One region of the Paenibacillus sp. FSL R7-0345 genome, then DNA from elsewhere that is predicted to be linked to it. Evidence: riboswitches for the same ligand, from Rfam matches in the RefSeq annotation. Region 1 holds a riboswitch; each other region holds the start of a gene.
The links. A riboswitch is a leader RNA that binds a small molecule or an ion and turns the genes downstream of it on or off. The one in region 1 is predicted to bind cyclic di-GMP.

Region 1 (3,115 bases):
ATTTGCCCTCCAGCAGGAGCAGCACGACCAGCCCGTACTTCACAGGCTGCTGACGGGAGCGGAGATTCTCCTCCAGCATCAGGGCGGCATTTCTGAGCAGCATCAGCTCCTCCATCAGCTGACTCGGGAATTGATGCAGCCGGTGCTGTATTGCACCACAGTCGCCGCAATAAATGTGGCTGTCTGTAACCTTGCCGCGGATGACTACACTGCCGGTAGCGGCAATGACGGCATGACGGACGTCGCCGGATATGTATACGTTTCCTAATACTTCTATAGTACAGTGATCCGCGATTCCGTCCGGGGCTATTACATCTCCTGCGAATAGAACAGGACTGTCTGCTGATGTCATGCTCTCCTGGATGATATGGGTTTCCGGAAAATCAATGCTCATAGTCCGGGTTCCCCAGCCTGTAATCCGCGGCCGTCCATCGCGGAGTGCGACAATTTCGCCGCCCGGGAGCAGGGAATAGCAATCAGCAGGCTTCAGGGTAATATCCTCCGGCCGGGGCGGTGGCAAAATGCTGCCGTGCACATTGAAGCCGGGCCTTCCTTCCTGCGGAGGCAGCTTGCGGGCAAGTATCCCGCCTGTCCGCGCAGAAGGAATCTCCGGATAATCAGGAACATCGTCATCAGTCCCGGGCAGCCTGGCCGGCAGCTCCAGCCGGCCGTCTATTCCAGGCAGCGGCGGCTTGCCCACAGCGATACAAACCGGAAGATAGGTCGGATTATTCAGCTCGGCATACAGGGCAGGAATGTTGAGATTAGGCATAAAGGAGCTTGAGGAGAAGTCGGCCAGGATCTGATTGACGGTCAGCCTGGACAGGAGCAGATCATAATTCGGCTCTGCCCGGACACAGACCTGGGCCGAGGCGGGGCAATTGACCAGCTTCCAGGCATACTTTTCAACCCGGTAGAGTGTAAAATAAGCGCTTAGCCCGTCTTCAGACACGGTAATCTGGTACTGCGGCTTCTCGCTGATTTCCCAGCTCAGCTGGACAGATGAAGTGATGGCGGCAGGCTCATTTACTTTGATCCGGTTAATCTTGAGGACAACGGGGTGAAGGGCAGAGATAACGGCAGCCTTGCCGCCGGGTAAGGGAGGAGTGATAAAGATCTGGTCGTTCTGCACGATGACCTTTCCGTTCTTCTCCTCATTGCCGGGTGTCCCGCTAAGCGGCCGGGACTGGGCGGAAGAATACGTTGAGTGGTCAGAGCTGAAGGAAGGCCCGGTGCTGAACGCATGCCGTGGCTGTTCAAGGGTGTGATGCGGCATTGTTTTAACCTCGCTTTTAGAATGATCCGAAACCGGCAGCCTGGCAGCCATGAATGCACATAGCATTGTTAGGCCCATTGCTTTGCGTCCTGCCCTTTCAGACAGTTTGCCTTTATACATGAGACATTGATAAACATTCAGCCTGAGGTCATTTATTGGGTCAGAGTTGACAATAAAGATTCATAACTGGTGCTATAGTACTGAATTTAGGCACTGCTGCAAATAAGCTTAATTTTAATACTTGTGCAGCGAGTTTTCAACTGTAAATTCATCCGGAAAGTGCAGCTGAAGTACGGTGTGCAAGCCGGTAATGGGTCTTTATCTCCAGTCAGACGCCGGGACATAAAAAACTATAAAAAAAGGGCCCTCCCAAGCTTACAGCTTGTGGGAGAGTCCTTTGCTGCCGAGGCGGATACTGCGGGCCGCTTCGCCTCTAACCGGCACGGGCGCGGCGGAAACGGCCGCATAATCGGCCTGTTCAATTACATCAAGCACCCGGTTCAGGTGAGAAAAGACGGCGCCGAGATCACGGATCGCGGTCAGCGGGCATTCGGCCTGCAGCTCCGAGAACCAGGACAGCTGCAGCTCGCGCGCCCGGCGCAGGCATTCCGGCAGCTGGCGCCGGGCTTCGGCATCAGACAGTGTTCTGGTGCCGTACAGGGCGATGCAGTCAGCTGCTGCGGACAACACCTCGTTCATCCGGTCCGAGGCAGCGTAGTGGGCAGGCAGCAGGGTAAGCTCTTCGGCAATCTCCTGAAGATAAAAGTGAACCTTCTGCAAATGCGAAGTAGCCTGGACCAGCCCGCGCATATCTTTACGGCAAGGATAGTGCGACAGCGTGTGCAGCAGCTCCTTCTGCAGGCTGCTGCTCTTCGCGAGCAGTCCGCCGGAGCGTTTCAGCATATCACGGGCAGGCTCGCCGTTTCTGCCGCCGGCAGCGAGTCTGCTTAAAGAATCAGCCAGCAGCAGGCTTCCTTCAAGCGCCAGACCCTTCACTTTAGCGAAGCCCTTCGGCGGGACGACAATGATATTAATCAAGAGGGCGATGAGTACACCGATCAGCGTTTCGGCGAGCCGCCATACGACATAATGGTCATGGTAGAAGGTGAGTGCAAGCACGGCAGTTACGCCAACCTGCGAGACAGCCTGGATATTAATCCGGCAGGCGGTGGCGACGCCGATGCCGATCAGCAGAATCAGCAGGATGGAGACAATGCTGATATCCATGAAGCGGCCGACAACCAGGCTGACTGTTCCGCCAAGCACAATGCCAAGCAGGCGGTAGCAGCCTTTTTCCAGTGAAGCCTTCACTGTGCCCTGAGTGATCAGAATTGCAGCCAGCGGTGCAAAGTATAGGTAATGGTCGCCATAAAGGCGGTGGACGGCCAGCCAGGAGAGGGTAGCGGCCAGTGTAATCCGTATCATATAAAGGGATAATCCAAATTTTTCAAGGCGTTCCTGTAACCCCTCGTTCATTTCAGTCATCTTCTTTCGTAAAAAGGGAAATTTTCATAGCTGTTTCAGCCGTTTTCATTATAGCATCTCAAAGCGGGCGTGCCGGGCCGATATTTTACGAAGTTGTTAAGATTAGGTCTGAGTGTTTACATTGTTCGTTATCGCATATATGGGATTCATCCGATATGCTATATAATATGAAATGTTGTCGAAGCAGGGGCGGAATTGTCGGTACAGGCGGGGCTCCGCCGGTAGAAGCCGATTGTGCACTGTAAGATAAGGGTAAAATAGGTTGTATTACATAAGGTAAGGAGGTTGTTAGCTATAGCTACCCCGGAAGGCACTATTATTTCTTTTGACCAGGTTACTAAGCAGTATGATGAT
Region 2 (3,115 bases), 460 kb from region 1:
ACTTCGCCCCCTTCTGCCCAGTTATACAGGTTCATAACGGCTAGTTCATCACGAGTACTCGCAATAACCTTGTCATGCCTATCTACGATTGTGATATTCATTAGTCTATTATTCGCCAGCTTTTTTAACTCTGTTGTAACATAGTTAAGATTTAGAGCGCCTACGGCCACCCCTGTAAATTCGCCGCTAATCATAATAGGGGAGCCTACAACCACAATGGGCTCGTTAACGCCGCCTCTTCCAAGAAACACATCGGAAACAACGGATTGGTGTTTTTCTTTCATATATTCAAAGTAAGGCCGATCCGAGAAGCTTAAGCCAATCGTTGACTCTCCTTTGTCATTCAGTAATGGAGAGAACAGCTTTGTAACTCCGTTACGATCAGCAATGTATGATGTAATAAAATCGGGATATGACGCCAGTAGATAAGCCACATGGCGCTGCAAGGAATCCATCTTTTCCATCCTATTCTCAGCCGCCGCCATCGATAAAGTATTCACTGCGGCAACATGAACTTTTCCCCACTCTGTGAGATCATCGCAGATGATAGCCGAATCTCGTTCAGTCTCTGACTTTATTTTTTCATTCATGTTGTGATACTGTTCATGGCCGATCATCACCGTCACCAGAAGCAAAGTTATAAAGGTAAGTGTGACAAATATGTTGAAAAGCACATCATGAAGAGAGCTCGACATTTTGCGTTTTTGGAATGACGGCCATTTAATAAGAGGCAGATAAGTAAAGATTAAACTGGAAATTAATACATTTAAAATACCATTTACGGCATCCTTAAGCACAACCAGCAGGGAAGCGGTAAAATTCATATCCAGGGCATAACGATAGAATACCCATATGAGGGGCATCCCTAAAATCATCCAATATAGGCTATCAATAAGAACAATCCTTTTCCCTCTGTAGAAGACGCCGACAAATAAAGTTTCCAGCACAAAAACAAACATAGCGTAAGGATGATTCCAAAGAAACAACGTGTAACCATTTACAATAGCCGATGCCACTAGAGCCCATTTAAGACCATATATCCGCAATATCAAAAAGGTGAATATACTGCCGAAGATAAAATTGACCCCCAGCAATAGGGATAGGTTGAGCATATTACCTAGTAGTCCAAAAACAATCAGAGCTATGATAAATACAATCGACTTATTAGATTTACTCACTGTTCCCCCACCTTATGAATCAGGCCCATTGCAACAAAAAACCTCTCCCGAAAAGGAGAGGTTTCCTTGCCTTCGGTAACTGGCTGGCATAACATATCTGAATTGGAAATGTGATAGCCCCTGTAGTTTTGCGACCCCGTTTTTCAACGAGTGTGCCCTATTATTATTGAGATTATCTGAAAGACAATACATTATTCGACATTAATCTACAAGCTGACACTAATTATAGTTTATACTACTGGGTGTTACAACCATTTTCTGCATTTCTGAATGGCACCGTTCATATCAACTTATAGCAGGTAGGAGTGCTCAGACTGCAACGATCTCTTCATTGGTCAACATCGAAGGGCGGATGATGGGTATGGAAGGCGAAAACACACGCCGAAGGGGGAGCATATTTATTACGGGTTACGTGGAGGCCAAAGCCACCGGTCTCCGTATAGCCTCAGTGAAACTCATTGTATCTGTTAACAGCATGTCCCGGAAACCGCGTCATTATAGGATTTTTAACCGCCACGTATAATCCAAAACAGCCGCAAAAACGAAAAAGACACCTTTAAAGGTGTCTTTCACTTTACTCCATATGGAGCCGAGGGGAGTCGAACCCCTGTCCGAAGATAACGGCACATAAGTTTCTACGAGTGTAGTCACGGATTTGATGTCACCCTAGAAGCTCCCCATCTGAATTGACTTGGCAAAGAAGTATAAGGTGAGGCATAATTAGTAATTACTTTCTCAAAGCATTGATCTCTTGCTCTGTTAATCCAGTCGCCTTAGCAATCGTTGTTATGTCCAGATTCATGGCAAGCATATTTTTAGCCACTTTTTTTATACCTGCTAGTTCTGCACTTCCCAGCATAGAAGCCTCATCATGCAAATACTTCTGTCTGGCCTCATACAATCGTCTAGCCTCTGAATCCTGACTCAAATATTGCAAGGTGTCCATTGCCTTCTCCAATCCTGGCTCATTCATCTTCAGCACCTCCCATTGTGATGTATCGGCACCTTTCAGAAACAACAGCCAATTGATCAATCCGCCTTCAGACGGAACTCTATGTTCATCCAGCTTCGGCAACTCCAAGAAATGAACCTCGATGTCATCAATCAAGGATATCCCTGTTCGGTCTTCCCGCAAATGAAATACGTTATGATATTGTTCATTCTTTAATAACGTATAGTTTAAAATGTTGATCGTTACGCATTTCTTCAACTCTGGATACTTGTCTCCCTCACTCAGTTGACTCGCATACCGTTTGCTCCAATAAAAAAGCGTTCGTTTCTCTATATCATACTTATTGAAAAGCTGCATCTCTATATCAATCAGTTTGCCTTCAGAGGTCTTGGCGTAAACATCTAAGATGGACTGTTTGTCGTGGGGATCGTCTTTATCCGTATAAGGATTCATCAGGATGATCTCGGTCAGCGGCGGCTCGCCAGCTTCTGTGAAAATACGGTTAAGGAACGCCAGCAGCACATCCTTATTGTTCTCGCTGCCAAATATCCGTTTGAACACAAAGTCAACACGTGGGTCCAGTAAATCCATCGGCATCAGCTCCATTCTTTAATATTTATTATAACATTTTTCATTTTGAATGGGCTTCGAGGGAGAATACCTAAAACGAAAAAAGACACCCCTAAAGGTGTCTTTCTAAATACTCCATATGGAGCCGAGGGGAGTCGAACCCCTGTCCGAAGATAACGGCACATAAGTTTCTACGAGTGTAGTCACGGATTTGATGTCACCCTAGAAGCCCCCCGTAACCGGGTCCTCTTCGGGTCAGCCTGATTATCTTCTTCTGCTGACCCCAGGCGGAGACCAGACAGCGTATCCCACTACTTGTTAGCCCCTATCCCTGTCACATGGGCGATGCAGGGTAGAAGCACGCACACAGGTTATTAAGCTGCGAAAGCGTAGTTGTTTTGTTGTTTGCCGTTTA
Region 3 (3,115 bases), 790 kb from region 1:
GGGGCCAGGTCCGGCTGTCGGACTTGGCGCAGGTGTAGTCTTCGGCACGGCTATTACACCTCCTACAGCCGACGTTGCACTAGGCCCCGGACCAAGCGGTACAGGATTATCATCAATAGCCAGTTCTTCATCGGTTACGATCGTGCCTATGACTGTCGGGCCTGACGGTGTCGGTACGGTGCCCCCCGGGATAGCAACGATACTGGTCGGAGCCGGTGTGGCGGCGTTTGTTGCTGTTGGAGTCGTCACCGGAGTTCCGGTTGTCGGTGTTGCTGCCGGCGGTGCCGTTGCCGGCGTCCCCTGAGTTGGCGTCGGTGTCGCTGCAGTGGTAGGAACCGGTGTTGGCGTGCTTGTTGGCCCTGCCGTCGGCGTTGGCGTCGGTGTTGCTGTCGGCGTTGGCGTTGGTGTCGGTGTCGGTGTCGGTGTTGCTGTCGGCGTTGGTGTCGGTGTTGCTGTCGGCGTTGGCGTCGGTGTCGGTGTTGCTGTCGGCGTTGGTGTCGGTGTCGGCGTCGGTGTTGCTGTCGGCGTCGGTGTTACTGTCGGCGTCGGTGTTACTGTCGGCGTCGGTGTTGCTGTCGGCGTCGGTGTTGCTGTCGGCGTCGGTGTTGGTGTTGGTGTTGGTGTTGGTGTTGGTGTTACTGTCGGCGTCGGTGTTGGCGTCGGTGTTACTGTCGGCGTCGGCGTTGGCGTCGGTGTTACTGTCGGCGTCGGCGTTGGCGTTGGTGTTGGTGTTGGTGTTGGTGTTACTGTCGGCGTTGGTGTTGGTGTTGGTGTTGGTGTTGGTGTTGGTGTTGGTGTTGGTGTAGCTGGTGTTCCGTTGTCACGGCCGGTGTACGGCTTATGGTGGAATTCCCCGCTGCCTTCCAGTGAGGCGCCATACATGCTGCCGTTAATCTGCCCGTTATTAAAGGTAATCGCCGCATTCGGCGCCAGCACGGTGCCCATCACACCGATACTTTCCAGCCGCAGGGCAGTCGCCTGCGGGAAATTATAAAGCACTTTATTCTGGCTGACCCCTGTCAGCCCGTTCCCGTTTTTGAATGTGACAGAGCTGCCGTCTATATTAACAATTACAGTTGATCCTGCCGGAGCAGTGATCCGCAGCTCATTGGCGCCCGTTAGCACGCTGCCGGAAACCGAAAATACATTCAGTACGGGATCGGTACCAGTCAGTTTAATATTTCCATAGCTGTCTTCAGTCTTGCCGTTCACCGTCAGAGCTGCAAGCTCTTGGGATTTCGTACGAAGCAAGGCAAATTCCGAGACAAAGTTAATAACGTTCGCTTCCTGCCGCAGGGTTCCTGTACCGCCTCTAGGCTTGCCTGAGCCTGTATATGTACCTCCATAAACGGCGCTGCCGTTTACTTCCCCCATCTCGTAGTTCAGGTTACCGCCCGCAACCAGCGAATCCATTTCGGAACGCTCCTCGTTACTCAGGCTGTGGCCTACCGAATATCCGCCCTGTGAAAGCGTAATGTTACCGCCTGCCGCCATTCTGCCTTCAGAATCACTGTGGTAGCCTTTGAGATCACCAAGGACGAATACGTTGTATTTGCCCGCAATGCCCGGAAGAGGTGTGCTGTCGGCCCTTATTTTATCCTGGCCGGCAGCAGTCAGCCAACCCCCAACCAGCAGGACAGCAGCCATAGCCAAAGCAAAGGACAGTTTCAATACGGATTTACGTTTCATTAATAATTCCTCCCGTAAGATAACAATTTAAAGCTTGGCTACAGCAGCACCCCGCCTGAAAACAACAAAAAAGCCGCCAGGAAGACAAGCTTCACGGCGGCCGGACGATCATAGCGCTCTTCTCCCGAGGCTGTAGACTCCTGGCTTTGCGTCCCGCACTTTCATGCGGTTTGCGATTATACATGAGAAAGTATGTAATTTAAATTGTAATAACTAGTCTATGACATTTGTTACTTTAGCACTAAACTCAGTGTATTCCCTGATCCTCTATATTGTCAATCTATTCCTTATAATAATTTGGCAATAATATTAGAATTTTCTGGGAAAATGGCCTGTATGGAAGATTCTCAGTAACAAACCTATATAACTCTATCTATTATCAAAGTAATCCTCTTTTATACTCCGGAATACTCTCTTTTTTTATTTTAAATTTAATATATTCAAAATGTTTAATTCTAGTAGAATTGAACTACTAGTACCGCCTTAGATATTATACTCAACAGCCAAGTAAAAAAGACTGCCGCAGATAACCTGCTGACCGTCTTGCACCTTGTATTTTAGAGCAGCTGCAGCCAGCCGATCATTGACATCCAAAGCGGGATACTTAAAACCAGACCAAACAACAGACCGCGGCGGAGACTTCCTTCGTGATTCATCATCATGCTCCTTTTCAGCAGGTTTATTCTTATCTTCAGTATTTCAAATTCAATATAAAACAATTCTAAACATTTTATTGTGAAAAATATCACACCATTGATGATTTTTGTTAATTTTGTGCAGCAAAAAGGCCTTGTCATGGGAGTTGACAAGACCTGCAGGGTACCATATAACACTGGGGGGTGTTTGGTAGTTCTAATATAAAGGATCAACCTGAAAATCAGCTGATAGACACCTGAAAATTACATTAAAATAGTCCAGCAGCCTAAAGTGCCAAGCACAACAACCAGCGCTACAGGATAAAGGATTCTCCGGCTCACCTTATCTCTGAAGGTGAAAAATAAACACAGCATACAAAGCCACGCAATAAGGAGACTGCCCATTTCCTTTGCATACACTCCTTCCTGATTCCTGTTCTATAATTAAAAGATACCCGCGGGATAACAGATACATACCACTATACCAGTACAAATTTTGTCCTATATATAGAAGAAAAAAAAGCGGAACCCGGTACAATTCGGATTCCGCGCTGCATCAATTGTGTGATTCTAGCCTACGTCTGCATGAATCCGGAATTCTGCTCCCTTACTAATATAAAGCAAACCCGGGTCCAGTTCAAATGAAACTGATTCCCAGCAGCTCAAATACAGAGCTCCGCTCCCTCTGCCGCAAAAACAAAGCGCAGCATCGGACTGAACAACGGCTGCAGTACAGACATATGGCCTTCACCCTGGATTTCATTATAGGACAGCCGGCTGAGCCCGCTGCC
Region 4 (3,115 bases), 950 kb from region 1:
TCTTCTCAGGTACCGTCACTCCGGTAGCAGTTACTCTACCGGACGTTCTTCCCTGGCAACAGAGCTTTACGATCCGAAAACCTTCATCACTCACGCGGCGTTGCTCCGTCAGGCTTTCGCCCATTGCGGAAGATTCCCTACTGCTGCCTCCCGTAGGAGTCTGGGCCGTGTCTCAGTCCCAGTGTGGCCGTTCACCCTCTCAGGTCGGCTACGCATCGTCGCCTTGGTGAGCCGTTACCCCACCAACTAGCTAATGCGCCGCAGGCCCATCCCTTACCAGCAGATTGCTCCGCCTTTCATTCTCTCCTCATGCGAAAAGAGAAATTATCCGGTATTAGCTACCGTTTCCGGTAGTTATCCCAGACTAAGGGGCAGGTTGCCTACGTGTTACTCACCCGTCCGCCGCTAAGCTTACCCCGAAGGATAAGCTCCGCTCGACTTGCATGTATTAGGCACGCCGCCAGCGTTCGTCCTGAGCCAGGATCAAACTCTCCAATAAGGTTTTTCCGAGTAGTTACCACACCCGAATTACTCCGAGGAAATAACCATCCGAAAACTATCGAAAAGAGCGATTGCTCATTTTGAAACATCTGACGAGAATTTACATTCTCTACTTTGGATCTCACCGAAGTGATTTCCGATACTCACTCGTTGTTCAGTTTTCAAAGATCAAGCTCGTCGTTGACTCCTACGCTCTCGTCGTCAGCAACTCTTATAATATATCACGTTTGTTTCAGAAACGCAAGCTTTTTTTGAAATGTCTTTTTCAGTCAATTTCAGCTAAACCTTGACGCGCTGTAACAACGTTCACTTATAATACCCCACATTACCGACAAAAAGCAACCCCTTAATCAAAAAAAAGACAAACCGCTTAAATAAATAAGCAGTCCGTCTTCTTACCACTATATTTTCTTCGTTCTTAGTAGAATTTAGCAGCGCTATATTTGCTTGCTACTTTAGTAAGGCCAACATCTTTATTGTTCTTAGCCAGACCTGCATCAACAGTAGTATCGATTGTTACCCATTTGCCGTTCAGCAGAACTTCGTTCCAGGCGTGGTATGTCGAAACATAGCTGGTGTTACCCATTACCAATTTAGTAGGGATGCCTTCACTGCGAAGCATAGTGGCGAACAGGGAAGCATAGTCATAGCAAATGCCCTTTTTGGAGAGCAATGTATTGTCGTTATTAGGAATATAGTCCTGCGTTACTGTTGTAGCCAGTGTGTTGTCATATTTAACATTTGCTACGATGTAGTTATAAATCGCTTTTACTTTAGCTTCGTCTGTAGTCAGACCTTGTGTAAGCTGTTTAGCTTTCAGTACGGCTTTATCGGAAGAGGTCCATTTAACGTTCTGTACGGAGCTCAAGTATACAGCGTTAGCATTGCTAAGGTTAAGCTCAACATCTTCGGAAGTTACTACTTTGTATTTGTTGCCGGTTGTGTTCTCAAGAACAGATACTTTATAAGTGCCGTTGCCTTGTTGCAGCGGGAAGGATTCTGTCGACTGGGAAGCATACAGGTTGTAAGTGTAGCTGTTACCGCCCTTGGTGATCATAACTTTGATGCGTTTGTCAGCAGGTACATCATAGGATACTGCAACAACGCCCTGATCGAGCTTGGAAGTATTCAACCAGCTTGAGTCTGCAGTAGCAGCTGAAGCAGTGCTTGTCTGAACGGAAGTGACAACTACGAATAATGTTAACAGCATGAAGTAAAATTTTTTCATGGATAAAACTCCTTTCGGTAGCTGGCTGCCATCCTTACGGGAAGGCCCTCTAGCTTTGCGTCCCTACCTTTCGATAGGTTTGCCGTTATCGTGTGCAGCTTTATCTCTCTCAATCTACCAAAAATGCTAGATTTTGGATCGTATAGCCAACAAAAAAAGCCCTTCATTCGGTAGCTGGCTGCCATCCTTACGGGAAGGCCCTTTAGCTTTGCGTCCCTACCTTTCGATAGGTTTGCCGTTATCGTGCGTGCTTTTATAGTTATATACTACCATATATTCGCCTAGATACAAGACCTAATTTACTAGAATTTCAGCATATTTCAATAAATTTTTTAATATTTCGCGCTGAATCCCTTTTTCTCTTTGATTCTAAGATAGCTTTGCATGAATAATCAGCCGGTGAGTCGGATTAACAAGCGGATCGCAGGTAATTAAAGTGAGGATTTTGTCCTTATCATTGCCGTTCAGCACCGACACGTCCGTCGGTTCTACAATAGAGATATCATAAACTTCGTACTGATACTCCTCTGCGCTTGTCTTAATCTTGATTGTATCTCCAATCTTCACTTCATCCAGCCTGTTAAAAAGCCGGCCGGCCGTTCTGGATCTGTGCGCTGCTATAGCTGCATTCCCCACCTCACCCAGCGGAGCTGTCTCCTTCATATGGGCGGCAGCATGCTTCATATTCGCTTTTGTCGCACCTTCAAGTACAGGCAGCTTCAGATCGATCCGGTCAATCGTGATGATCCCGGTGATTTTGCCGCCAACTGCGATCTCTTCAGCCGGCTCAGCCGCTGGCTGGACCTCTTCCTCCTGTTCCGACTCCTCGGCCAACAGCTGGGTCACCTCAGCATAGGGCTTTTGCAGATCCGGTTCAGCTGCCGGAGTAAGCTCACTGTAGGCTTGTTCTACTTCCTCCAGCAGTTTCGCCTGCTGCTTGTCGTTGTACCATTCATTCGCTTTCGGATACAGCATAATAAGGACGCCCGCCAATATAATTAGATAGGAAAACTTGCGCATGAACATCCCCCTTTACATTTTTGAACAGGTCAGCCCCAATCCCGGTGGTTGCCTAGAACACCCACAACCGGCTTCCGAAAAAGTTGATAAGCACCGTAACAAACGTAACCAGCACCTTGGCTATAAGCACCTGAACCCCGAAGCTGTCAGTCAGAAAATGCATCAGCAGTACTGAAATGCCGAGCACTGCCAGATTGAGGATGATAAACCTCACCAGCTGGAGCCGGTCGGAACCGTCCTTAGCTGCCGCCCGGTCACTGAAGGTCACCTTCTTGTTCCAAAAAAAACTGTTCGCTGTCCCCGCACTATAAGAAATAACCTGCGCCGGAGCATTCATCATCCCCAGCGAGTGCAGTAGTGTAAATA

Region 2: it holds a riboswitch for cyclic di-GMP, as region 1 does, so the genes downstream of both, NST84_RS00945 (EAL domain-containing protein) here and NST84_RS29060 (flagellar assembly protein A) in region 1, are expected to answer to the same signal.
Region 3: it holds a riboswitch for cyclic di-GMP, as region 1 does, so the genes downstream of both, NST84_RS02240 (choice-of-anchor A family protein) here and NST84_RS29060 (flagellar assembly protein A) in region 1, are expected to answer to the same signal.
Region 4: it holds a riboswitch for cyclic di-GMP, as region 1 does, so the genes downstream of both, NST84_RS02930 (transglutaminase-like domain-containing protein) here and NST84_RS29060 (flagellar assembly protein A) in region 1, are expected to answer to the same signal.

What each region holds. Positions count from the first base shown of each region.
Region 1 is NZ_CP152002.1:6,706,338-6,709,452, reverse strand. It holds gene NST84_RS29060 (flagellar assembly protein A) at 1-1,327, opposite strand, end outside; cyclic di-GMP riboswitch class I at 1,308-1,397, opposite strand; gene NST84_RS29055 (FUSC family protein) at 1,652-2,701, opposite strand; gene NST84_RS29050 (ABC transporter ATP-binding protein) at 3,047-3,115, shown strand, end outside.
Region 2 is NZ_CP152002.1:188,789-191,903, reverse strand. It holds gene NST84_RS00945 (EAL domain-containing protein) at 1-1,178, opposite strand, end outside; cyclic di-GMP riboswitch class I at 1,250-1,345, opposite strand; gene NST84_RS00940 (Rpn family recombination-promoting nuclease/putative transposase) at 1,906-2,721, opposite strand; RNA gene ssrA (transfer-messenger RNA) at 2,838-3,115, opposite strand, start outside.
Region 3 is NZ_CP152002.1:519,662-522,776, reverse strand. It holds gene NST84_RS02240 (choice-of-anchor A family protein) at 1-1,689, opposite strand, end outside; cyclic di-GMP riboswitch class I at 1,782-1,874, opposite strand; gene NST84_RS02235 (alpha/beta hydrolase-fold protein) at 2,987-3,115, opposite strand, start outside.
Region 4 is NZ_CP152002.1:674,229-677,343, reverse strand. It holds rRNA gene NST84_RS02935 (16S ribosomal RNA) at 1-499, opposite strand, end outside; gene NST84_RS02930 (transglutaminase-like domain-containing protein) at 920-1,729, opposite strand; cyclic di-GMP riboswitch class I at 1,743-1,823, opposite strand; cyclic di-GMP riboswitch class I at 1,896-1,976, opposite strand; gene NST84_RS02925 (class D sortase) at 2,099-2,749, opposite strand; gene NST84_RS02920 (GtrA family protein) at 2,802-3,115, opposite strand, start outside.